Regions from separate parts of the Streptomyces durmitorensis genome, predicted to be linked through region 1. Evidence: riboswitches for the same ligand, from Rfam matches in the RefSeq annotation. Region 1 holds a riboswitch; each other region holds the start of a gene.
The links. Region 1 has a riboswitch for cobalamin ahead of M4V62_RS05210 (CoA-acylating methylmalonate-semialdehyde dehydrogenase). Riboswitches for the same ligand answer to the same signal wherever they lie in the genome.

Region 1 (7,494 bases):
GTGCTCGGCGTGGATGGCCTCGGCGAACTCACGGGCCTGCGCGAGGTCAGGGGTGCCGGTCTCGACCCAGATGAGGTCCGCGTACGGGGCGTAGGCGAGGCCGCGGGCGATGACGGGCGCCATGCCGTTCTGCACCCGGTAGAAGCCCTCGGCGGTGCGCTCGCCCGTGACGAACCGCGCGTCGCGCTCGTCGACATCGCTGGTCAGCAGGTTCGCCGCGAGGGCGTCGGTGCGGGCCACGATCAGCGTCGGCACATCGGCGATGTCGGCGGCCAGGCGGGCGGCGTTGAGGGTGCGGATGTGCTGGCCGGTGGGCACGAGGACCTTTCCGCCCAGGTGGCCGCACTTCTTCTCGGAGGCCAGCTGGTCCTCGTAGTGGATACCGGCGGCGCCCGCGGCGATCATCGCCTTGGTCAGCTCGAAGGCGTTGAGCGGTCCGCCGAAGCCCGCCTCGGCGTCGGCGACGATCGGCGCGAGCCAGTCGGTGGTGTCCTCGCCGCCCTCGGCGGTGGCGATCTGGTCGGCGCGCAGCAGCGCGTTGTTGATCCGACGGATCACCTGCGGCACCGAGTTGGCCGGGTAGAGCGACTGGTCGGGGTAGGTGTGCCCGGCCTGGTTGGCGTCGGCGGCCACCTGCCAGCCGGACAGGTAGATCGCCTGAAGGCCGGCCTTGACCTGCTGGACCGCCTGGCCGCCGGTCAGGGCGCCGAGCGCGTGGATGTAGTCCTGCTCGTGCAGCTGCCGCCACAGCCGCTCGGCGCCGCGCCGGGCGAGGGTGTGCTCCTCGCGGACGCTGCCGGAGAGCCTGACCACGTCGTCGGCGGTGTAGGTGCGCTCGATCCCGTTCCAGCGGGCGTCGGTAGCCCACCGCTGAGCAAGCTCCTGGGCCGTTGCCGTCGTCGTCCCTGCCTGTGCCATGACCGTCTCCTGGGAACTCGTGAACTAAGGAAATCGTGAACTGTGCGAATCAATGGCACAGAGTGCCGGACGTATTGAGAGTGCGGCCCGCCAGCTCCGTGGTGAGCGATCCGAGCAATGCCGCCGAGCCGGGCGGAAGGGTCGGGATCACCGACGTCAGGGCATTGAGTCGTGCCCCGTTTCCGATCCGCCCGACGGAGTCCGGCGGGCCGCGGTACGACTCTGGCATCGGCACTCAGTGCCAACAAGCGGGGAAAGATGCCAAGTTCTGCGCATCTTCCTTCGCCGTTTTGCCAATCTTGTTAAGCCCGCAGTTCTCGTCCGCGTGGCTACCATCACGGGCAGTGCCGACGATCGTGACCGGACGGGCAGGAGCCACGGGTGAGCAAGACGTACGCGGGAACGCGGCTGCGACGGCTGCGGGAGGAGCGCCGCATGAGCCAGGCCGACCTGGCCCGTGCCCTGGCCATCTCGCCGAGCTATCTGAACCAGATGGAACACGACTCCCGGCCGCTGACCGTGCCCGTGCTGCTGCGGCTCACGGAGGCGTTCGGCGTCGACCCGGGCTTCTTCTCCGCGCGCGACACCAGCCGTCTGGTGGCCGACCTGCGGGACGCCCTGACCGGCGAGGTCTCGGCGGGCCGGGTGTCCGCCTCCGACCTCTCGGACCTGGCATCGCGCATGCCCGCAGTGGCGACGGTCCTGGTGGACCTCGGCCGCCGGAACCAGCACCTCACCGAACAGCTCTCCGAGGCCGCGGAGGGGCGCGGTCCGGCAGCGGTGGCGCAGCCCCGTTCCGCGCACGAGGAGATCCGCGAGTTCTTCTACCGGCGCCAGAACTACCTGCACGACATCGATCTCGCCGCCGAACAGTTCGCAGCCGAGATCGGTGTACGTCCCGGTGAGGTCGTACGCGCCCTGTCCGCGCGCCTCGCCGAGCGCCACGGGGTGCGCCTGGCCGCGGACGCCGACCGACTCCTGCACCACTACGACCCGACGGCCCGGGTCCTGCACCTCTCCAACCGGCTGCGCCCCGGCCAGCAGGCGTTCCGGATGGCCACCCAGCTCGCGCTCCTGGAGTACGCGGACGAGGTCTCCGCCCTCGCGTCGGAGGACTTCGGTCAGGAGGCCGCGGCCTGGCCGCTGGCCCGCATCGGGATCGCCAACTACTTCGCGGCCGCGCTGATCCTGCCCTACCGCCGCTTCCACGCGGCCGCGGAGGAGTTCCGCTACGACATCGAGCGGCTCACCGACCATTTCGGCCTGGGCTACGAGACGATCTGCCACCGGCTCAGCACCCTGCAGCGCTCCCGGCTGCGCGGCGTGCCCTTCTCCTTCGTCCGGGTCGACCGGGCGGGCAACATGTCGAAGCGGCAGTCCGCCACCGCGTTCCACTTCTCCCGCGCGGGCGGCACCTGCCCGCTGTGGAACGTGTACGAGGCGTTCGCCGCGCCCGGCCGCATCCATGTCCAGGTCGCGTCCATGCCGGACGGCCAGCGTTTCCTGTGGACCGCCCGTGCGGTCACCCGGCACCGCGGCGGCTGGGGCGAGCCCGGCAAGACGTTCGCCATCGGCCTCGGCTGCGAGATCCGCCACGCCGCACGGCTCGTCTACTCGGACGGCCTCGACCTCGACAGCGCCTCGTCCGCCGTGCCCATCGGCATGGGCTGCCGCCTGTGCGAACGCACCGACTGCCCCCAGCGGGCGGTTCCCCCGCTGGACCGGCGCCTCGCGATCGACGAGAACAGCAGCACCTTCGTGCCCTACCCCGTGGCCGGGGAGGAGGCGCGCGCCGACTGAGGGGCGGGCCGACTGAGGGGCGGGCCGAGGGGGGTGGACTTACTAGGACGTCCAACTATATGTTCGTGGCACAAGGTCCGCGGTGCAGGGAAGTCGGTGTGAATCCGGCACGGTCCCGCCACTGTGACCGGGGAGTGTGCTGTCATCCACACGCCACTGGCGAGGTCTGCCGGGAAGGCGGGCGGCGCGCGCAGATCCGGGAGTCAGGATACCGGCCGCGGAATGTTCCGTGTTGTCCACGAGGATGGAGCAGACACGCATGGCACCGGTCCGTACCCACGACCCTGGTGATCCGGCGGAGCGCACGCAACTCAGCACGCGCTCATAGGACTTCGCGACCCCAGGCGGTCCCGATCCACGCCTGACGGTCCCGACGTCCGCTGTCCCACGGCTCGCACCGGCAGCGCACACACCCGTGCGCCCCGCCGGCGGCTCGCCGTGCCGTCCCCGGATCTCACCTGACGAGAGCAGGCACCCATGGTCCGTGAACTCACCCATTTCATCGGCGGCAAGCACACCGCCGGCACGTCGGGCCTCTTCGGCGACGTGTACGACCCCAACACCGGCACCGTCCAGGCCCGCGTACCGCTCGCGGGGCGGGCCGACACCGAGACGGCGATCGCCGACGCGGTCACCGCCCAGCGGGAGTGGGGCAGTTGGAACCCACAGCGTCGCGCCCGTGTCCTGCTGCGCTTCCTCCAGCTCGTCGAAGCGGAACGCGACTCCCTGGCACGGATGCTGTCCGCCGAGCACGGCAAGACCGTGGCCGACGCGCACGGCGACCTCCAACGCGGCCTGGAAGTCGTGGAGTTCGCCGCGGGAATCCCTCATCTGCTCAAGGGCGAGTTCACCGACAACGCGGGCACCGGGATCGACGTGCACTCGCTGCGCTCCCCGATCGGTGTGGTCGCCGGGATCACCCCGTTCAACTTCCCCGCGATGATCCCGCTGTGGAAGGCCGCGCCCGCGCTCGCCTGCGGCAACGCCTTCATCCTGAAGCCGTCCGAGCGCGACCCGTCCGTGCCCCTGCGCCTCGCCGAACTGTTACTGGAGGCCGGTCTGCCGCCCGGCGTCCTGAACGTCGTCAACGGTGGCAAGGAGGCGGTCGACACGCTCCTGGAGGACCCCCGGGTCGGCGCGCTCGGCTTCGTCGGCTCCACGCCGATCGCTGCGCACATCTACGCCACCGCGGCCGCGCACGGCAAGCGTGCCCAGTGCTTCGGCGGCGCCAAGAACCACATGATCGTCATGCCGGACGCCGACCTCGACCAGGCCGTCGACGCGCTCATCGGCGCCGGATACGGCTCGGCGGGCGAGCGCTGCATGGCCATCTCGGTGGCCGTGCCCGTCGGCGAGGAGACCGCCGACCGGCTGGTCGCCGCACTCAAGGAACGCATCGGCACGCTGCGCATCGGCCGCAGCGACGATCCGGAAGCCGACTTCGGCCCGCTGGTGAGCAGGGACGCACGCGACCGGGTCCGTCGCTACGTGGACATCGGCGTCAACGAAGGAGCCGAACTCGTCGTCGACGGGCGGCAATTCACCCTGGCGGACCACGAGAACGGCTTCTTCGCCGGAGCCTCGCTCTTCGACCGGGTCAGCCCGCGGATGCGGATCTACCGCGAGGAGATCTTCGGCCCCGTCCTGTGCGTCGTACGGGCCGCCGACTACGAGCAGGCCCTGCGCCTGCCCAGCGAGCACCCGTACGGAAACGGGGTCGCGATCTTCACCAGGGACGGCGACACCGCCCGCGACTTCACCCGCCGGGTCGACACCGGAATGGTCGGCGTCAACGTCCCCATCCCGGTCCCCGTGGCCTACCACACCTTCGGCGGCTGGAAGCGCTCCGGCTTCGGCGACCTCAACCAGCACGGCCCGGACGCCATCCGCTTCTACACCCGCACCAAGACCGTCACCTCGCGCTGGCCCTCGGGGGCCAGGGAAGGCGCGAGCTTCACCCTGCCCACCATGGGATGAGCGCCATGACCACCACCTCGCTCAGCCAGGACCAACAGGCCCTCGTCGAGACCACGCTCGACTTCGCGGAGGACCATCTGGCCCCCCGCGCCGTGCAGTGGGACCAGGACAAGCACTTCCCCCTCGACGTACTGCGCAAGGCGGCCGGGCTCGGGCTCGGCGGCGTGTACGTACGGGAGGACGCGGGCGGCAGCGGTCTGACCCGGGCCGACGGTGTCCTCGTCTTCGAGGCACTCGCCTCCGGCTGCCCGTCCATCGCGGGCTACCTCTCCATCCACAACATGGTCGCCTGGATGATCGACACCTACGGCGACCAGGAGCAACGGGCACGGTGGCTGCCCCGCCTGTGCTCCATGGACGATCTCGGCAGCTACTGCCTCACCGAACCGGGCGCCGGATCGGATGCCGGTTCCCTGCGCACCCGGGCCGTGCGCGACGGCGACGACTATGTCCTGAGCGGGGTCAAGCAGTTCATCTCCGGTGCGGGCGCCGCGCAGGTGTACGTCGTCATGGCGCGCACCGACGCAGAAGGGCCCCGCGGGATCTCCGCGTTCGTCGTCGAACGAGACGATCCCGGGCTCTCGTTCGGCCCCAACGAGAAGAAGATGGGCTGGAACGCCCAGCCCACCCGGCAGGTCGTCCTCGACGGCGTGCGGGTGCCCGCCGACCGGCTGCTCGGCCCTGTGGGCGACGGCTTCCGCATCGCCATGAGCGGCCTGAACGGCGGCAGGCTCGGCATCGCCGCCTGCTCCCTGGGCGGCGCCCGCAGCGCCCTCAACAAGAGCCTGTCGTACCTCGCCGACCGGGAGGCCTTCGGCGCCCGGCTCCTCGACGCGCAGGGCCTGCAGTTCCGCCTCGCCGACATGGCGACCGAACTCGCCGCCGCCCGCGCCCTGGTCCACCAGGCCGCCCAGGCCCTGGACCGCCGGGACCCACAGGCGCCGCAGCTGTGCGCGATGGCCAAACGCTTCGCCACCGACACCGGCTACTCCGTCGCCGATCGTGCCCTGCAACTCCACGGAGGCTACGGCTACTTGAACGAGTACGGCATCGAGAAGATCGTCCGCGACCTCCGCGTCCACCAGATCCTGGAAGGAACCAACGAGATCATGCGCGTCATCGTGGCCCGAGGCCTGACGGAGCCGCTGCGGTGACCGCGGCCGAGGACTTCGTCCTGCTCCGTACCGAGGGCCACGCGGCCCACCTCACGCTCAACCGGCCCCAGGCCCTCAACGCCCTCACTCACGCCATGGTGCGGCGCGTCGACGAGGCGCTCACCGCCTGGGAGGACGACCCGGACGTACAGACCGTGATCATCCAAGGCGCGGGCGGACGCGGCCTGTGCGCGGGCGGCGACATCCGCTCCATCTACGAGGACGCGCGCGCCGGGACGACCGCATCCGCCGACTTCTGGCGCGACGAGTACCGGCTCAACGCCCGCATCGCCCGCTACCCCAAGCCGTACGTCGCCCTGATGGACGGGATCGTGATGGGCGGCGGCGTCGGTGTCTCCGCGCACGGCGACGTCCGCATCGTCACCGAGCGCTCCCGCATCGCGATGCCGGAGACCGGCATCGGCTTCGCGCCCGATGTGGGCGGCACCTACCTGCTGGCCCTCGCGCCCGGTGAACTGGGCACCCATCTGGCGCTCACCGGCGCACAGATCGGCGCGGGCGACGCCTTGCTCTGCGGGCTCGCCGACCATTTCGTGCCCAGCGGGGACCTGCCCCGGCTCCTCGACGACCTCGCCGCGCGACCGGTGTGGGACGCGCTCCGGCCTTACGTGCGCCAGGTGCCGCACGGTGAGCTGGCCGGGCATCGCTCCTGGATCGACGACTGCTACGCCGCCGGCACGGTGGAGGAGATCTTCGCCCGGCTGCGCGGCCATGGAGCACGCGCCGCCGCGGAGGCGGCCGACACCCTCGCCGCCAAGTCGCCCACCGCCCTGAAGGTCACGCTCGCCGCACTGCGCTGCGCACGGCGGCTCGGCCCGTTGGAGCGCGTCCTGGAGCAGGAGTACCGGATCTCCTGCGCCGCGCTCGCCTCGCACGACCTGGCCGAGGGGATCCGCGCCCAGGTCATCGACAAGGACCGCAGCCCCCGCTGGGCCCCGGCCACCCTGGCCGAGGTCGGCGGCGCGGACGTGGAGCGCTACTTCGCCCCGCCCGCCGGAGGCGAACTCGACCTGGCCTCGGCCCCACAGGAGGTGGCGTGGTGAACGGCAAGCGCACGATCGGATTCATCGGCCTAGGTCACATGGGCGGTCCGATGGCCGCCAACCTCGCCGGGGCGGGGCATCGCGTCCTCGGCCACGACCTGATGCCCGACCTGCTCACCGCGGCCGTCGAGAACGGCGTGGAGGCGGCCGGATCATCGGCACGGGCCGCAGCGGCGGCGGACGTGGTGATCACCATGCTGCCCGCGGGACGGCACGTGCTCGGCCTCTACCGCGAGGAGGGGCTCCTGGCCGCCGCGCGGCCGGGCACGCTGTTCATCGACTGCTCGACCATCGACGTGGCCGACGCGCGCAGCGCGCACGAGGCTGCGGTCGCGGCCGGGATGCGGACGCTGGACGCCCCGGTCTCCGGGGGAGTGGTGGGCGCCGAGGCCGGCACGCTCACCTTCATGGCGGGCGGCGGCGAAGCCGAGTTCGCCGAGGCCGAGCCGCTCCTGACGGTCATGGGCAGGAAGGCGGTGCACTGCGGCGGGCCCGGCGCGGGTCAGGCCGCGAAGATCTGCAACAACATGATCCTCGGGGTCTCGATGATCGCGGTGAGCGAGGCGTTCGTACTCGGCGAG
Region 2 (7,494 bases), 6.1 Mb from region 1:
GCGTCGACGACCAGGACCACCGGCGCCCGGAGCAGCTTCGACACATGCGCGGTGGAAGCGAGCTCACCCTGCCCGGAGGCCCCGTCGAACATCCCCATGACGCCCTCGACCACGGCGAGATCGCATCCGCGGGACCCGTGGTTGAACAGCGGCGCCACCATCCCGGGCCCGCACAGATACGCGTCGAGATTGCGCCCCGGGCGCCCCGTGGCCAGCGCGTGATACCCGGGATCGATGTAGTCGGGCCCCACCTTGTGCGGGGACACCGCGAGCCCGGCCTCCGAGAACGCGGCCATCAGACCCGTGGCCACGGTCGTCTTGCCGCACCCGGAAGACGGCGCGGCAACGACAAGCCGAGCTACCACTCGATGCCCCTCTGGCCCTTCTGACCGGCGTCCATCGGGTGCTTGACCTTGGACATGTCGGTGACGAGATCGGCGAATTCGACCAGGGCCTCGGGTGCGTAGCGCCCGGTGATGACGACGTGCTGGTGCCCGGGACGATTCCGGAGAACCTCGACCACCTCGTCCACGTCGATCCACCCCCAGTGCAGGAGATAGGCGAACTCGTCGAGCACGTACAGCTGGTACGTCTCGGCGGCGAGGTCACGCTTGACCTGCTCCCACCCCTCGCGGGCCTTGTCCTCGTGGCTCGGCTCGCCCTCGGCGGGCGCGCGCTGGATCCACGACCAGCCCTCGCCCATCTTGTTCCAGGTGACGGACCCGCCCTCGTCGGACGCCCCGAGCACCTTGAGGGCGTTCTCCTCGCCGACCTTCCACTTCGCCGACTTCACGAACTGGAAGACCCCGATGGGCCACCCCTGATTCCACGCCCGCAGCGCCATCCCGAACGCGGCGGTGGACTTTCCCTTGCCGATCCCGGTGTGCACCATCACCAGCGGACGGTTGCGCCGCTGACGCGTGGTCAGCCCGTCGTCCGGCACCACGTTCGGCTGTCCCTGAGGCATCAGGCCACGCTCCTCATACGAGTTCCAGTTACGTCCTTGACGAGCCCGGCGATGGACTCCGCCCGCAGTTCGTCCAGCGTCACGACGGTCCCGCCGAGCTCGCCCGCGAGCTGCCCCGCGAGCCCGAGCCGCACGTGCCCCGACTCGCAGTCGACGACCACGGAAGCGATCCCCGCGGCCCCGAAGAGCCGCGCCGCACGCCCCGCCCTGGCCACCGGCTCCACGCCTCCCGTGGCCCGGCCGTCCGTGACGACCACGACCAGCGGACGCCGCGCCGGGTCCCGCAGCCGCTCGACCCGCAGCACGTCGTGCGCCTTGAGCAGCCCGGCGGCGACCGGCGTACGCCCGCCCGTGGGCAGCGTCTCCAGGCGAGCGGCGGCCGCGTCGACGGAAGAGGTGGGCGGCAGCGCCACCTCGGCGTCGGACCCCCGGAAGGTGACGAGCCCGACCTTGTCCCGCCGCTGGTAGGCGTCGAGCAGCAGCGAGAGCACTGCTCCCTTCACGGCGCTCATCCGCTGCCGCGCGGCCATGGACCCGGAGGCGTCCACGACGAAGAGCACGAGGTTGCCCTCACGCCCCTCGCGCGTCGCCTGCCGCAGATCGTCCCGCCGCACGACGAGCCCCCGCCCCGAGCGCCCGCGCGCCCGCTGGTGCGGGGCGGCCGCCTGCACGGTCGCCGCCAGGTGCAGCTTGGTGAGCGCCCCTTGCGGCCGCCGGGCCCCGGTGGTCCGCCCGTGCTCGGTCCGCGCCCGGGAGCGCCGCCCCGCGGCACCCTCGCCGAGGCCGGGCACGGTCAGCATCTTCGTGCGGAACGGCTCGGAGGCTTGCACGGGCTGCTGCTCACCGCCACCGGCCGGGGCCTGCGCGGGGACCTGGGCGGGGGAGGAGTCGTCGTCCTGCCCGGTCCGGCGGTCGTCGGCGGGCGCGTCGGAGGCGTCGGACGTGTCAGGGGTGTCCGGGGCGTCGGGGCCGCCCTGGGGCGGCTGCCCGCCCCCGCCGGGACCGTCGCCGTCGGGCTCGGGGTCGTCGTCCCCGTCGCCCCCGGTGTCACTGCCGTCACCGGCCTGCTCCAGCGTGTCGTCGAGCTTGTCCTCGTCGAGCCCCGGAGCGTCGAAGGGGTTGCGCCGACGCCGGTGCGGAAGGGCGAGGAGAGCGGCCTGGCGCACATCCTCGGCGAGCACGTCGCTGCGCCCCGCCCAGGCGGCGAGCGCCGTCGCGGTGCGCGCCATCACGATGTCCGCGCGCATCCCGTCGACCTCGAAGGCCGCGCAGGTGGCGGCGATCTGCCGCAACGCCCCGTCACCGAGCCGGACTTGGGGGAGCAGCGCGCGCGCCGCGACGATCCGCTCCCGCAGCGCGGTCTCGTCGTCGTGCCACCGCGCGGCGAAGCCTTCGGCGTCGTCGTCGTACGCGAGCCGCCGCCGTACGACCTCGACCCGCTGATCGGTCTCGCGGGACGCGGCGACCTCGACGGTCAGCCCGAACCGGTCGAGCAACTGCGGGCGCAGTTCGCCCTCTTCGGGGTTCATGGTGCCCACGAGCAGGAACCGCGCGGCGTGCCGCACGGACACGCCCTCACGCTCCACGTACGAGGCGCCCATGGCGGCGGCGTCGAGCAGCAGGTCGACCAAGTGGTCGTGCAGCAGGTTGACTTCGTCGACGTAGAGGATGCCGCGGTGGGCGTCGGCGAGCAGGCCGGGCTCGAAGGCCTTCACGCCCTCGGACAGCGCCCGCTCGATGTCGAGCGCACCGACCAGACGGTCCTCGGAGGCGCCGACGGGCAGCTCGACCATCCGCGCGTCGCGCACGGCGGCCCCGCCCGCGTCGTGCGGTCCGTCCGGGCAGGCCGGGTCGGGGGCGGCCGGATCGCAGGAGAAGCGGCACCCGGCGACGACGGGCACCTGCGGAAGAAGGGCGGAAAGGGCCCGCACGGCGGTGGACTTGGCGGTCCCCTTCTCCCCGCGCACGAGCACGCCGCCGACGGCGGGCGAGACGGCGTTGAGCAGCAGGGCGAGCCGCAGGTCGTCCTGCCCGACGAGAGCGGTGAACGGATAGGGGGTACTCACAAGGCCTCCATTACGTGATGCGGGGCGGGGCAGGGGACAGCGGCAGGAGGGTCATGAGGGTGCCCCCGGTGGGATGAAGGGGAGGCCGGGCGGGGCGCCGGTCTCGATCAGACGGAACAGGGCGTCGGTGTCCGCGTGTTCCTCGATCAGGTCACCGAGCAGGTCGAGCTGCTCCTCGCGTAGCGCGCCGAAGCTGGTGTCGGGCGCGGGCACGAAGCGGCGCCCGGCGGCCCGCGCGACCTCGGTGAGGAAGCGGCGCCGGAACGCGTCGCTCTCCAGCGACCCGTGCCAGTGCGTGCCCCACACCTCGCCGACCCGGCAGCCGTCCAAGAAGGGCTCTCCGCCCAGGACTTGGGCGACGCCGTGGTGGATCTCGTACCCCTCGACGGGTTCTCCGAGGGCCTCGCCGACCGGCCGCGCGAGGGTCTTCTCGCGCTCGAAGCGCACGCGCACGGGCAGCAGCCCGAGCCCGTCCACGGCTCCGGCCCGCGACTCGACGTCGTCCTCGATGTGCTCGCCGAGCACCTGGAAGCCACCGCAGATCCCGAGCACGGGACGCCCCTCGGCGGCGCGCCGCGCGATGGCGTCCGCGAGGCCGCGCTCGCGCAGCCACTGAAGGGCGCGCACCGTCCCGCGCGTCCCCGGCACGACCACCAGATCGGCGTCGACGAGCTCGTCGGCCCGGTCCACGAACCGCACGACGACGCCGGGTTCGGCGGCCAGCGCGTCCACGTCCGTGAAGTTCGACATCAGCGGCACGGCACAGACGGCGACCCGCAGCACGTCCTCGCCGACCGGGGGAGCGACGACGGACTCCCTGACGGCGCCCCGCAGGGACACCCGCAGGCCGTCCTCCTCGTCGATGCCGAGGCCGTGCTGGAACGGCAGCACACCGAACGTACGCCGTCCGGTGAGTTCGAGAAGCATGTCGAGCCCGGGTTCGAGCAGCGAGACGTCGCCCCGGAACTTGTTGACGAGATACCCGGCGACCAGCTCCTGGTCCTGGGCGCCGAGCAGCGCGGTCGTCCCGAAGAAGGAGGCGAAGACGCCACCGCGGTCGATGTCTCCCACCACGACCACGGGGAAGCGGGCGGCTCTCGCGATCCCCATGTTCACGATGTCCGTACGCCGCAGATTGATCTCGGCGGGGCTGCCCGCGCCTTCGCAGATCACGGCGTCATAGCTGCCCCGAAGTTCCTCCAGGCATCCCACGACGGTGGAGAGCAGCGCTTCCTGCCGCCCGCCGTGGTAGCCCCGCGCGGTCATCTCGCCCACGGGCTTGCCCATCAGGACGACCTGGCTGCTGCGGTCGCTGCCCGGCTTGAGCAGTACGGGGTTCATCAGCGCGCTCGGCTCGACCCGGGCGGCCTGTGCCTGCATGGCCTGGGCGCGCCCGATCTCGGCACCTTCGCGCGTGACGAAGGAGTTGAGGGACATGTTCTGTGCCTTGAAGGGTGCGACGGAGACCCCCTTGCGGGCCAGCCACCGGCAGATCCCGGCGGTGACGACGCTCTTGCCCGCATCGGACGTGGTCCCTGCGACGAGCAGTCCACCACTCATGAGGCCCTGCCTTTCCGTATCGTGCTCACGGCCGCGGCGACCCCCAGGGTCAGCAGCCCCACCCGCCGCGACAGCTTCACGGCCCGCTCGATGTCGGCGACTTCGACGCGACGCCCTTCCCCGTTCAGGACGGGCCGGTGCTCGACACGCCCCGCGTACGAGAGAGTCCCCCCGAGCCGCACGCCCAACGCCCCGGCGAAGGCGGCCTCGACGGGCCCCGCGTTGGGGCTCGGGTGCTTGGCGGCATCGTCACGCCAGGCCCGCAGCGCACCGCGCGGCGAGTCCCCGGCCGCGGCCGCGAGGACGGCGGTGAGCCGGGCACCCGGCCATCCCAGTACGTCGTCCAGGCGGGCACAAGCCCACCCGTAGCGCCGGTACTTCGCGGACTTGTGCCCGACCATGGCGTCCAGCGTGTTCACGGCCCGGAAGCCGACAAGCCCGGGGACCCCGCCCAGAGCCCCCCACACCAAGGCCCCCACCACCGCGTCGGAGGTGTTCTCGGCGACGGACTCGACCACGGCACGCGCGATGCCGTCGGCGTCCAGCGCCTGCGGATCGCGCCCGCACAGATGCGGCAGCCGCTCCCGTGCCACCTCGACGTCCCCGGCGGCGAGCGCCCCGCCGATGGCCCGCGCCTCACGTCCGAGGGAGGTCCCGCCGACCACGGCCCAGGTGCTGGCCGCGGTCAGCGCGACGGATGCGGCGCGGGAGTCACGTACGAGAGAGGAGACCAGGGCGGCGGCACCGGCCGCACCCCCGGCACACACCACGGCATGCAGGGCGCCCCACCCGCGGTGGTCACGCCACAGCACACGCTCGACGGCGCCGGCGGCCCGCCCGAACGCGGCGACCGGGTGCCCGCGACGAGGATCGCCGAGGAACAGATCACCGAGGAGGCCGGCGGCGGCGCCGTACGCGAAGTCGCGATCGGCACGCACCGGTTCAGCCGGCCGGTACGTGGAGGGGAACAGACAGGGGCACAGGAACCGGCAACGGGCGGCCGCGCATGGCGATATGTCCTCACTCAGGGTGTCCGCGCCCTGGTTCGACGTGACCGGCGGGGAGAGTTCCTGGCTTCCGAGGAGCCCGCTCCTCGATGACAGTGGCGGGACCGCGCCGGATTCGCACCGGCTTCCTCTCCTGCCGCCGTAATGGCTCCGGCAGTCCACCACGCCCGCGAACGCCCGTCAACTTGCCGTTGACCTGGGACGGGAGAGTGTGCCGAGGCACACATGGGGCCGGTTTTTCCCTAGGCCTGGAAATTGAACTTTCCTAGACTGGAACGCGACAACCGGAGAGCGGTCCACGAGTGATTCGGTCCGGGTCGTTACGTGGTGTGGTGGTTCTCGGCGGACCTCTCGGCCCTCCGAGATCACGGCGCTATCGTGCATCGGCGTGGGCGGAGCACGCCGACATGGACGCGCGTCGAGCGGCGCCGGCTCTCGGGCAGGGGGAGGTCGGCGTGGCCAAGGAGAAGTCGTCGGGACGGGTGTGGCGCAGGAGCAGTTTCAGCGGGTACTCCGGAGACTGCGTCGAAGTCGCCTTCGAGCGGGAGGCGGTGCTCGTCCGTGATTCGCAGAACCCGTCGGGGCCACGCGTCGTCTTCTCCGGCAAGCGCTGGCAGGCGTTCCTGAACGCTCTTGCCGGCGACGGGGGAGAGGGAGGGGGGACAGGATGACCGAGCATCATCTCGCCGAGGTGCGGCACCTGGTGAGAGGCGGGCACGGGGGGAAGCGCAAGGCATCGGGGATCGTCGTGGTCGTGGCGGGGTGCGTGCTGCTCGGCGCGGCCGCCACCCTGGTCGGTGCGGCGGCTTCGCTGCTGGTCGAGGGCGCGGCCGCCCGTCTTGCCGTCTGGGCCTTCGCGGCCATGGCGGCCGCTGTGTCCATGGGGCTCTGGTGGGGTTCGGCCGAGTTCAGGCAGGATCATCGGCCTCGGCCCTGGGCTCGGGACGCTGGGCAGGAACCACGGCACGGCGGTCGTCGCTGAGCGTGGGCGTCGCCCCTGTCTGCGAGATCAGGTGGGTGAGCTGGCGGCTCAGCGCGATCACGGGGGCCGAGAAGACGGCGATCACCGAGCCGACCGTCCAGAAGCCCGTCATGCCGACGGTGCCCAGGACGACGAGCACTCCGGTGAGCGTCAGCACCAGAACGAGTATGCAGCCGGTGCAGTAGACGATCCTGGTCGTGAACATCCGGAGGTTGTCGTCCGTGCGATGGCGGTCCAGCGTGTCCATCCGGTCCGTGCGGCCCTGGTTGGCCATCGCCTCGCGGACGAGCTGGTTGTAGGTGGGGCCGTCGTCCGGTGTCTGTCCGGGAGAGGCGCTGCCGGTGGCATCGGAGGCCGAGCCGGTGGAAGCCCCACCGGCACCTTGCGCACCACCCGAACCACCGCTTCGCCACGGCGCCTGCCCGATGGCCGTGAGGACCCCGTGCCACCACTCTCGCAACGCGGCTGGCATGTTGAGGCCTCCTCGCTCCTCACGGACTCCTTGGGCCCGAGAGGTCAGCTGCTGTCAATGCCGTCCCTGACCTGACGGATCAGGTCGAGGGCCTTCTCTCCGTCGTGCGCGGTCTCGCGGAGAGACTCGAAGCACTCCTGGTGACGCACGATCAGCTCGTGGTCGTCACGGATCGACTGGTTTCCCTGCGCTTCGAGGTAGAGCAGGTCCTCGTCGTCCAGGAAGCCGAGCAGGATGAAGCTGCTCAGGGTGGAGTAGTGGGCGCCCGCCGTGAACGGCAGCACCTGGAGGGAGACGTGCGGGCGCTCCGAGATGTCGATGAGGCGCTGCAGTTGGGCGCGCTGCACGCGTGGTCCGCCGACCTGCCGGTGCAGTGCGGCCTCGTCGACGACGAAGAACGTCCACGGCGGGTTCTCACCCTCCAGGGCGCGCTCCTGGCG
Region 3 (7,494 bases), 580 kb from region 1:
ACCCCGGGCCTGGCACAACTGGAGCGCGGCGAGGCCCGTGTTGGCGCCCGCCACCTCGGCCGCCAGGGCCTCGTCCGCGCCGCCCTTGCGGGCCAGCGCGGCCAGGAAGGGCTTGTCGACCTGGGAGCGGCCCGAGTGCAGGTCGAGGTGGCCGGCGGCGAGCTTCGACAGCTTGGCGAAACCGCCGCACACCGTCAGGCGGTCCACCGGGTGGCGCCGCACGTACTTGAGCACCGCGCCCGCGAAGTCCCCCATGTCAAGCAGGGCGATCTCCGGGATCCCGTACTCGGCCACCACGGTCTTCTCCGAGGTCGAACCCGTGCAGCCCGCCACATGCGTATGCCCGGCGGCGCGCGCCACGTCCACGCCGCGGCGGATCGAGTCGATCCACGCCGAGCAGGAGTAGGGCACCACGATGCCGGTGGTGCCCAGGATCGACAGACCGCCCAGGATGCCGAGCCGGGGGTTCCAGGTGGAGCGGGCGATCTCCTCGCCGTGGTCCACGGAGACGGTGATCTCGACGTCTCCCGAACCCCCGTGCTCCGCGGCGACCCGCGCGACATGGTCGCGGATCATCTGGCGCGGCACGGGGTTGACCGCGGGCTCGCCGACGTCGAGAGGCAGCCCCGGCAGGGTGACCGTGCCCACGCCGGGCCCCGCCTTGAAGACCACACCCGAACCCGGCGGCAGCCGCCGCGCGGTGGCCCGCACCAGCGCGCCGTGCGTCACGTCGGGGTCGTCGCCCGCGTCCTTGACCACCCCCGCTGTCGCCCGGCCTTCGGCCAGCTCCTCGATCGCCAGGGCGAAGGCCGGTGTCTGGCCCTTGGGCAGGGTGATGGTCACCGGGTCGGGGAAGTCGCCGCTGAGCAGGGCAGTGTAGGCGGCCGTGGCGGCCGCGGTCGCACAGGCACCGGTCGTCCAGCCGGGCCGCAGACCGGTGTGCTTGAGTTGGGCGCTGCGCCCGCCTTTCGCCTCACCCATGGATGGATCCGATGCACGTACTGGTACTTGGCGGGACGACGGAGGCCCGCCGCCTCGCCGAGGCCCTGGTGGACACGCTGCCTGCCACGGCGAGGGTGACCAGCTCACTGGCCGGGCGCGTCACGAGCCCGAAGCTGCCGCCGGGCGAGGTCCGCGTGGGCGGCTTCGGCGGAGCCGAAGGGCTTGCCGCATGGCTGCGTGCGCACCAGGTGAGCGCGCTCATCGATGCCACCCATCCTTTCGCCGAGACGATCAGTTTCAACGCGGCCGCTGCCGCCGCTGCCGCCCATGTTCCCCTGCTCGCGCTGCGCCGGCCCGGCTGGGTGCCGGGCGAGGGCGACGCCTGGCACACGGTCGGCTCCCTGGCCGACGCGGCCACGGCGCTGCCCGCGCTGGGGCAGCGGGTCTTCCTCACCACGGGACGCATGGGTCTCGCGGCCTTCGCCGAACTGGACCAGCTGTGGTTCCTGATGCGTTCGGTGGACGCCCCGGAGGCACCGCACCCCGCGCACATGGAGGTGCTGCTCGACCGCGGCCCGTTCACCTTGGAGGGGGAGCGCGAGCTGATCCGCCGCCATCGCATCGACGTCGTCGTCACGAAGGACAGCGGCGGCGCCGCCACCGCCCCCAAACTCGCCGCGGCCCGTGAAGCACGGATCCCCGTGGTCGTGGTGCGCCGACCGCCGGTGCCCGAAGGCGTGGCGGTGGCGGGCACCCCGGAGCAGGCCCTGACCTGGCTGCGCGCCCAGGGCGGCAGCCAGGTCTAGCAGACCTGGAGGCTAGTCCTCCGGGTAACGGCGGGGCGTCCACACGATCTGCTGTCCGTCGCCCCGCTGCTCCCAGCGGGTCTGCGAGGAACCCACCAGCAGGATCGTGCGCATGTCGACCTCGGCGGGGTCGAGATCGGCGAGCCGCACCGTGCGTACGCTCTCGGTCGGTCCGCCGATGTCGCGGCCGAGGACCACGGGCGTGTCGGGCGAGCGGTGCTCGAGCAGCAGGTCGCGGGCCTTGCCGACCTGCCAGGTCCGGCTGCGGGAGCCGGGGTTGTACAGCGCGAGCACCAGGTCCGCACCGGCCGCCGCCTGCAGCCGCTGCGCGATGACCTCCCACGGCTTGAGCCGGTCGGAGAGCGATATCGCGGCGTAGTCGTGTCCCAGCGGAGCGCCCGCGCGGGCGGCGGCCGCGTTCGCCGCCGTCACCCCCGGAAGCACCCGCACCGGCAGATCCGCGTACTGCTTCTGCGATGCCACCTCAAGGACGGCCGTCGCCATGGCGAAGACGCCAGGGTCGCCGCCGGAGACCACGGCCACGCGACGGCCGCGCCGGGCGAGATCCAGGGCGAACTCGGCGCGCTCCGACTCGACCTTGTTGTCGGAGCCGTGGCGCACCTGCCCCGGGCGGACCGGCACCCGGTCCAGATAGGTCGTGTAGCCGACGAGGTCGTCGGCTGCGGCCAGCACTCCGCGAGTCTCGGGCGTGAGCCACAGCGGCCCGGCGGGACCGGTACCGACCACGGCCACTTCGCCCGCGTCCGGGGCGCGCTCGGGCCGGGGGGCGTCGATCCGGCTCGGCAGGACAGCGACGGCGAAGTACGGCACCGAGTCGGCGTCGACCGCGGCCAGCTCGTCGATGCGCTCGCCCGCCATGGTGGCGCGCTCGACGTAGTGGGCCTCGGGCAGCCGCCCGGAGGCCTCGAAGGCGCGGCGCACGGCGGGGAAGGTGCGGCCCAGCTTCATCACCACGGCGGCGTCCGTGGCGGCCAGACGCGCGGTCAGCTCCTCCTCCGGCAGGGTGCCGGGCAGGATGGTGAGCACCTCCTCGCCCTCGGCGAGCGGAGTGCCGAGGCGGGCGGCCGCGGCGCTGACGGAGGTGACACCGGGGATCACCTCGGTGGGATAGCGGTCGGCCAGCCGCTTGTGCATGTGCATGTACGAGCCGTAGAAGAGCGGGTCGCCCTCGGCGAGGACGGCGACCGTGCGGCCGGCGTCGAGGTGCACCGCGAGGCGGGCCGCGGCCTCGGTGTAGAAGCCCTCCATCGCGCCCCGGTAGCCGCCGGGGTGGTCGGTGGTCTCCGTCGTGAGGGGGTAGACCAGCGCTTCCTCGATGTGGTCGGCCCGCAGGTGCTCGGCCGCGATGGACCGCGCGATGGACCGTCCGTGCCGGGCGCTGTGATAGGCGACGACATCGGCCTCCGCGATGACTTCGACCGCCCGCAGGGTCATGAGGGAAGGATCGCCGGGGCCGAGCCCGACGCCGTACAGCCGGCCTGTGTTCTGCTCGCTCACGCTCATTCTTCCTCGCTGGCGATCGCGTTGAGTGCGGCCGCCGCGATGGCGCTTCCGCCCCGTCGGCCCCGCACGATCATGTGGTCCAGGCCGGACGGGTGCGCGGCCAGGGCGTCCTTGGACTCCATCGCGCCGACGAAGCCGACGGGCACACCGATGACGGCGGCGGGGCGCGGCGCGCCCTCCTCGATCATTTCGAGCAGGCGGAACAGGGCGGTGGGCGCGTTGCCGACGGCTATGACCGAGCCTTCCATCCGGTCGCGCCACAGCTCCAGGGCGGCGGCGCTGCGCGTGGTGCCGAGCTTGGCCGCCAGATCGGGCACCGCCGGGTCGGACAGGGTGCACACCACGTCGTTGTCGGCGGGCAGCCGCTTGCGGGTGACGCCGCTTGCGACCATCGCCACGTCGCACAGGATGGGGGCGCCCGCACGCAGGGCCTCGCGGGCCCTGGCCACCACGTCCGGGGTGAAAGCGAGGTCGCGTACGAGGTCGACCATGCCGCAGGCGTGGATCATGCGGACCGCGACCTGGCTCACGTCGGCGGGCAGGCCCGACAGATCCGCCTCCGCGCGGATCGTGGCGAAGGACTGGCGGTAGATCGCCGGTCCGTCCTTCTCGTACTGGTGCACAGTGCGTTCGCTCTCTTGATAGGGCAGGGAACAGTCGGGTGTTGCGGGGTTGATCATGTGTTCATGTGTGGTTCAGCCGCGGGCCGCGGCCACGGCGGCGGCGAGCGCGCCCGGGCTGCCGGGGACGGTCGCCGGCGTGTCCCGTTTCTCGCCGCGTACGCGGGAGATCTGATGTCCGTCGGGAGTGGCGACGACGTCGATCCACTCCCCGTGCGGATGTCCGCACCGGCGTTCGCACCCGGACCAGTACACGGGCAGCGCCCCTCCGGGACCCGACGCGGCTTTCGCCGTGGCGCGTACGTCGTCCAGAGCTTTGGCGCAGCCGGGCCTGCCGATGCAGGCCCCCACTCCGGTCCAGGGCGAGTCGGGTCCGGTGATGAGACCGGCGGCCCCCAGTTCCTCCAGGAGTTGCGCGGCCGCTGTCCGCTCGACTCCGGGCAGGATGACTCCGCGCCAGGGGGTCAGCCGCAGCTCGCCGCTGCCATGGTGGCGGGCGGTGTCCGCCAGCGTCTGCCACTGGGGCGCGCTGACGCTTCCCAGGGGCAGGCCGAGGGAGAGTGCGGCCGTGCGGTGCGGGCCGGACACGACGCCGAGGGCGGGTCCGCCCGGATCCTGGGGGAGGGGCGCGGTGGTGCGAGTGACTTGGAGTCCGGCCTGGCGCAGGCGGTGCAGGACCGCGTCGAGGAGGGGGCCGATGCCGCCGGGCAGATCGGTGACCCGCCACGCACCGGCGTCGGGCGCCTGCTCCAGGAACGTCTCGGCCGCGATGAGCGCGGCCCGCGGTGCCTGCGCCGCCGTCATGAGGACGGCGTCGTGCGACGGTCCGATCCGCAGCAGCGCCTCGTCCGCGTCCCGCGCCGTCAGGGTCACGTCCCCGCCGAGCGCCCCCACGTCGCCGCGGCCGTCGTCCAGGGCGAACAGGAACCGGCCGGACAGAGCGGCGGCCCGGTCACTGGCGCACACCAGCTCGTCCAGGGCGGAGAGCCACGGGCGGATGTCCGCCTCGCCCCGGCCGTCGAGTCCCGCGAGCGGGGAGGCCACCACATTACGCACCCGCTCATGGCGTTCGGAGGGCAAAAGCCCCGATTCGCCCAGCAGGTAAGCCAGTTCACCGCCGCAGTGCGCGGGCAGCCCGCGCACCTGCACATTGCCGCGCGATGTGAGATGCAACTCCCCATCTCCCAGCCGCTCCGCCGCGTCCCGCAGCACATCGGCCTGCCCCGCGCTGAGTACGCCGCCAGGGATGCGGACGCGGGCCAGCGCCCCGTCGTCCGCCCGGTGCAGGCGCAGCGTCCCGGGGCAGGCGTCACCGCGGCCGCGGGCAGACTCGTCTCCCGAGAGCGGGGGCGAGGGGACCGATGGGGGCATGGCGGCGAGCATACCGACCCATCGCAGCAGGTCCGCCTGCCCCCCGGTAGTTGATCGGCCCTTAGTATTCCTAGCGACGGGTCAGCCGGCCCGTCGTCGCCACAGACGGCGACAAGGGGAGGAAGCCCGGTGCGATTCCGGCGCGGTCCCGCCACTGTGAGCCCGGTGCGCATGCCGGGTGAGTCAGGAACTCCCTTCCCCGAGCTCTCGTCCGCTCGAGCAGGGGAGACGCCATCGACACCACCCGGGGCGTGGACACCCCGAGGAAGGCCCGACGCCGCATGATCCTGCTCCTGTCGACGTCCGACACCGACCTGCTCAGCGCCCGCGCCGCCGCCGGCCCGGTCGACTACCGCTTCGCGAACCCCTCCCGGCTCCCGCTCGAGGACCTTCCGCAGCTCCTGGACGGCGCCGACCTGGTCGTCGTACGCCTCCTCGGCGGCGTACGCGCCTGGCAGGAGGGCCTCGACCAAGTCGTGGCGACCGGACGCCCCGTGGTCGTCCTCACCGGCGAACAGGCCCCCGACGCCCAGCTGATGGCCGCATCGACCGTGCCCATCGGCATCGCCGCCGAAGCCCACGCCTACCTGGCCCACGGCGGCCCCGACAACCTGGAGCAGCTGGCCAGGTTCCTCTCCGACACCGTCCTGCTCACCGGCCACGGCTTCGAGCCGCCCGCCCCCGCGCCCTCGTGGGGCCCGCTGGAGCGCACCGCCCGTCAGGTCGAGGGACCGACCGTCGCGGTGCTCTACTACCGCGCCCACCACATGAGCGGCAACACCGCCTTCATCGAGAGCCTGTGCCGCGCGGTCGAGGACGCCGGAGCGCGCCCGCTGCCGCTGTACGTCGCCTCGCTGCGTACTCCCGAGCCCGAACTCATCGATGAACTGCGCGCCGCCGACGCGATCGTGACCACGGTCCTCGCCGCGGGCGGCACGCGCCCCGCCGAGGCGTCGGCGGGCGGCGACGACGAGTCCTGGGACGCAGGCGCACTCAGCGGACTCGACGTACCCATCCTCCAGGCGCTGTGCCTCACCAGCTCACGCACCGACTGGGAGGGCAACGACGAGGGCGTGTCGCCGCTGGACGCCGCAAGCCAGATCGCGGTCCCCGAGTTCGACGGCCGTCTGATCACGGTGCCGTTCTCCTTCAAGGAGATCGACGAGGACGGTCTGCCCGCGTACGTCGCCGACGCCGAGCGCGCGGCCCGCGTGGCCGGCATCGCCGTGCGGCACGCACGGCTTCGCCACATCCCGGCCGCCGACAAGCGCATCGCGCTCGTCCTTTCCGCCTACCCGACCAAGCACTCGCGGATCGGCAACGCGGTCGGCCTCGACACCCCCGCCAGCGCCGTCGCCCTGCTGCGCCGACTGCGCGAAGAGGGCTACGACTTCGGTACGGAGGAGGTCCCGGGCCTTGCCTCCGGCGACGGCGACGAGCTGATCTACGCCCTCATCGAGGCGGGCGGCCACGACCAGGAATGGCTCACCGAGGAGCAGCTGGCCCGCAACCCCGTCCGCATCCCCGCGGCCGACTACCGCCGCTGGTACGCCACGCTCCCCGCCGAGCTGCGCGAGTCCGTGGAGCAGCACTGGGGCCCGGCCCCCGGCGAGATGTTCGTGGACCGGTCGAGCAACCCGGAGGGCGACATCGTCCTCGCGGCCCTGCGCCGCGGCAATCTGCTCATCCTCATCCAGCCGCCGCGCGGTTTCGGCGAGAACCCGATCGCGATCTACCACGATCCCGATCTGCCGCCCTCGCACCACTACTTGGCCGCCTACCGCTGGATCGCCGCGTCCGCCGCCGACAACGGCTTCGGCGCCGACGCGATGATCCACCTGGGCAAGCACGGCAACCTGGAGTGGCTGCCCGGCAAGAACGCGGGCCTTTCCGCCGCCTGCGGCCCCGACGCGGCCCTGGGCGATCTGCCCCTGATCTACCCGTTCCTGGTCAACGACCCGGGGGAGGGGACGCAGGCCAAGCGGCGCGTCCACGCCACCCTCGTGGACCATCTCGTACCGCCGATGGCCCGCGCCGACAGCTACGGCGACATCGCCCGCCTCGAGCAACTCCTGGACGAGCACGCCCAGATCGCCTCGATGGACCCGGCGAAGCTGCCCGCGATCCGTGCGCAGATCTGGACCCTCATCCAGGCCGCCAAGCTCGACCACGACCTGGGGCTGGAGGACCGCCCCAAGGACGAGGGCTTCGACGAGTTCATCATGCATCTC

Region 2: another riboswitch for cobalamin. It lies ahead of M4V62_RS32190 (cobalamin biosynthesis protein); the one in region 1 lies ahead of M4V62_RS05210 (CoA-acylating methylmalonate-semialdehyde dehydrogenase).
Region 3: another riboswitch for cobalamin. It lies ahead of cobN (cobaltochelatase subunit CobN); the one in region 1 lies ahead of M4V62_RS05210 (CoA-acylating methylmalonate-semialdehyde dehydrogenase).

Annotation. Positions count from the first base shown of each region.
Region 1 covers NZ_CP097289.1:1,088,848-1,096,341, reverse strand. Annotated here, with positions in the region: gene aceA (isocitrate lyase) at 1-918, opposite strand, end outside; gene M4V62_RS05215 (short-chain fatty acyl-CoA regulator family protein) at 1,300-2,718, shown strand; cobalamin riboswitch at 2,782-2,952, shown strand; gene M4V62_RS05210 (CoA-acylating methylmalonate-semialdehyde dehydrogenase) at 3,196-4,695, shown strand; gene M4V62_RS05205 (acyl-CoA dehydrogenase family protein) at 4,701-5,849, shown strand; gene M4V62_RS05200 (enoyl-CoA hydratase/isomerase family protein) at 5,846-6,913, shown strand; gene mmsB (3-hydroxyisobutyrate dehydrogenase) at 6,952-7,494, shown strand, end outside.
Region 2 covers NZ_CP097289.1:7,207,794-7,215,287, forward strand. Annotated here, with positions in the region: gene M4V62_RS32170 (cobyrinic acid a,c-diamide synthase CobB) at 1-365, opposite strand, end outside; gene cobO (cob(I)yrinic acid a,c-diamide adenosyltransferase) at 359-967, opposite strand; gene M4V62_RS32180 (putative cobaltochelatase) at 967-3,033, opposite strand; gene M4V62_RS32185 (cobyric acid synthase) at 3,085-4,593, opposite strand; gene M4V62_RS32190 (cobalamin biosynthesis protein) at 4,590-5,531, opposite strand; cobalamin riboswitch at 5,637-5,770, opposite strand; gene M4V62_RS32195 (DUF397 domain-containing protein) at 6,008-6,271, shown strand; gene M4V62_RS32200 (hypothetical protein) at 6,268-6,582, shown strand; gene M4V62_RS32205 (hypothetical protein) at 6,509-7,054, opposite strand; gene M4V62_RS32210 (helix-turn-helix domain-containing protein) at 7,099-7,494, opposite strand, start outside.
Region 3 covers NZ_CP097289.1:510,772-518,265, reverse strand. Annotated here, with positions in the region: gene M4V62_RS02110 (cobalt-precorrin-5B (C(1))-methyltransferase) at 1-981, opposite strand, end outside; gene M4V62_RS02105 (cobalt-precorrin-6A reductase) at 993-1,748, shown strand; gene M4V62_RS02100 (precorrin-2 C(20)-methyltransferase) at 1,761-3,272, opposite strand; gene M4V62_RS02095 (precorrin-8X methylmutase) at 3,269-3,895, opposite strand; gene cobG (precorrin-3B synthase) at 3,968-5,275, opposite strand; cobalamin riboswitch at 5,324-5,475, shown strand; gene cobN (cobaltochelatase subunit CobN) at 5,545-7,494, shown strand, end outside.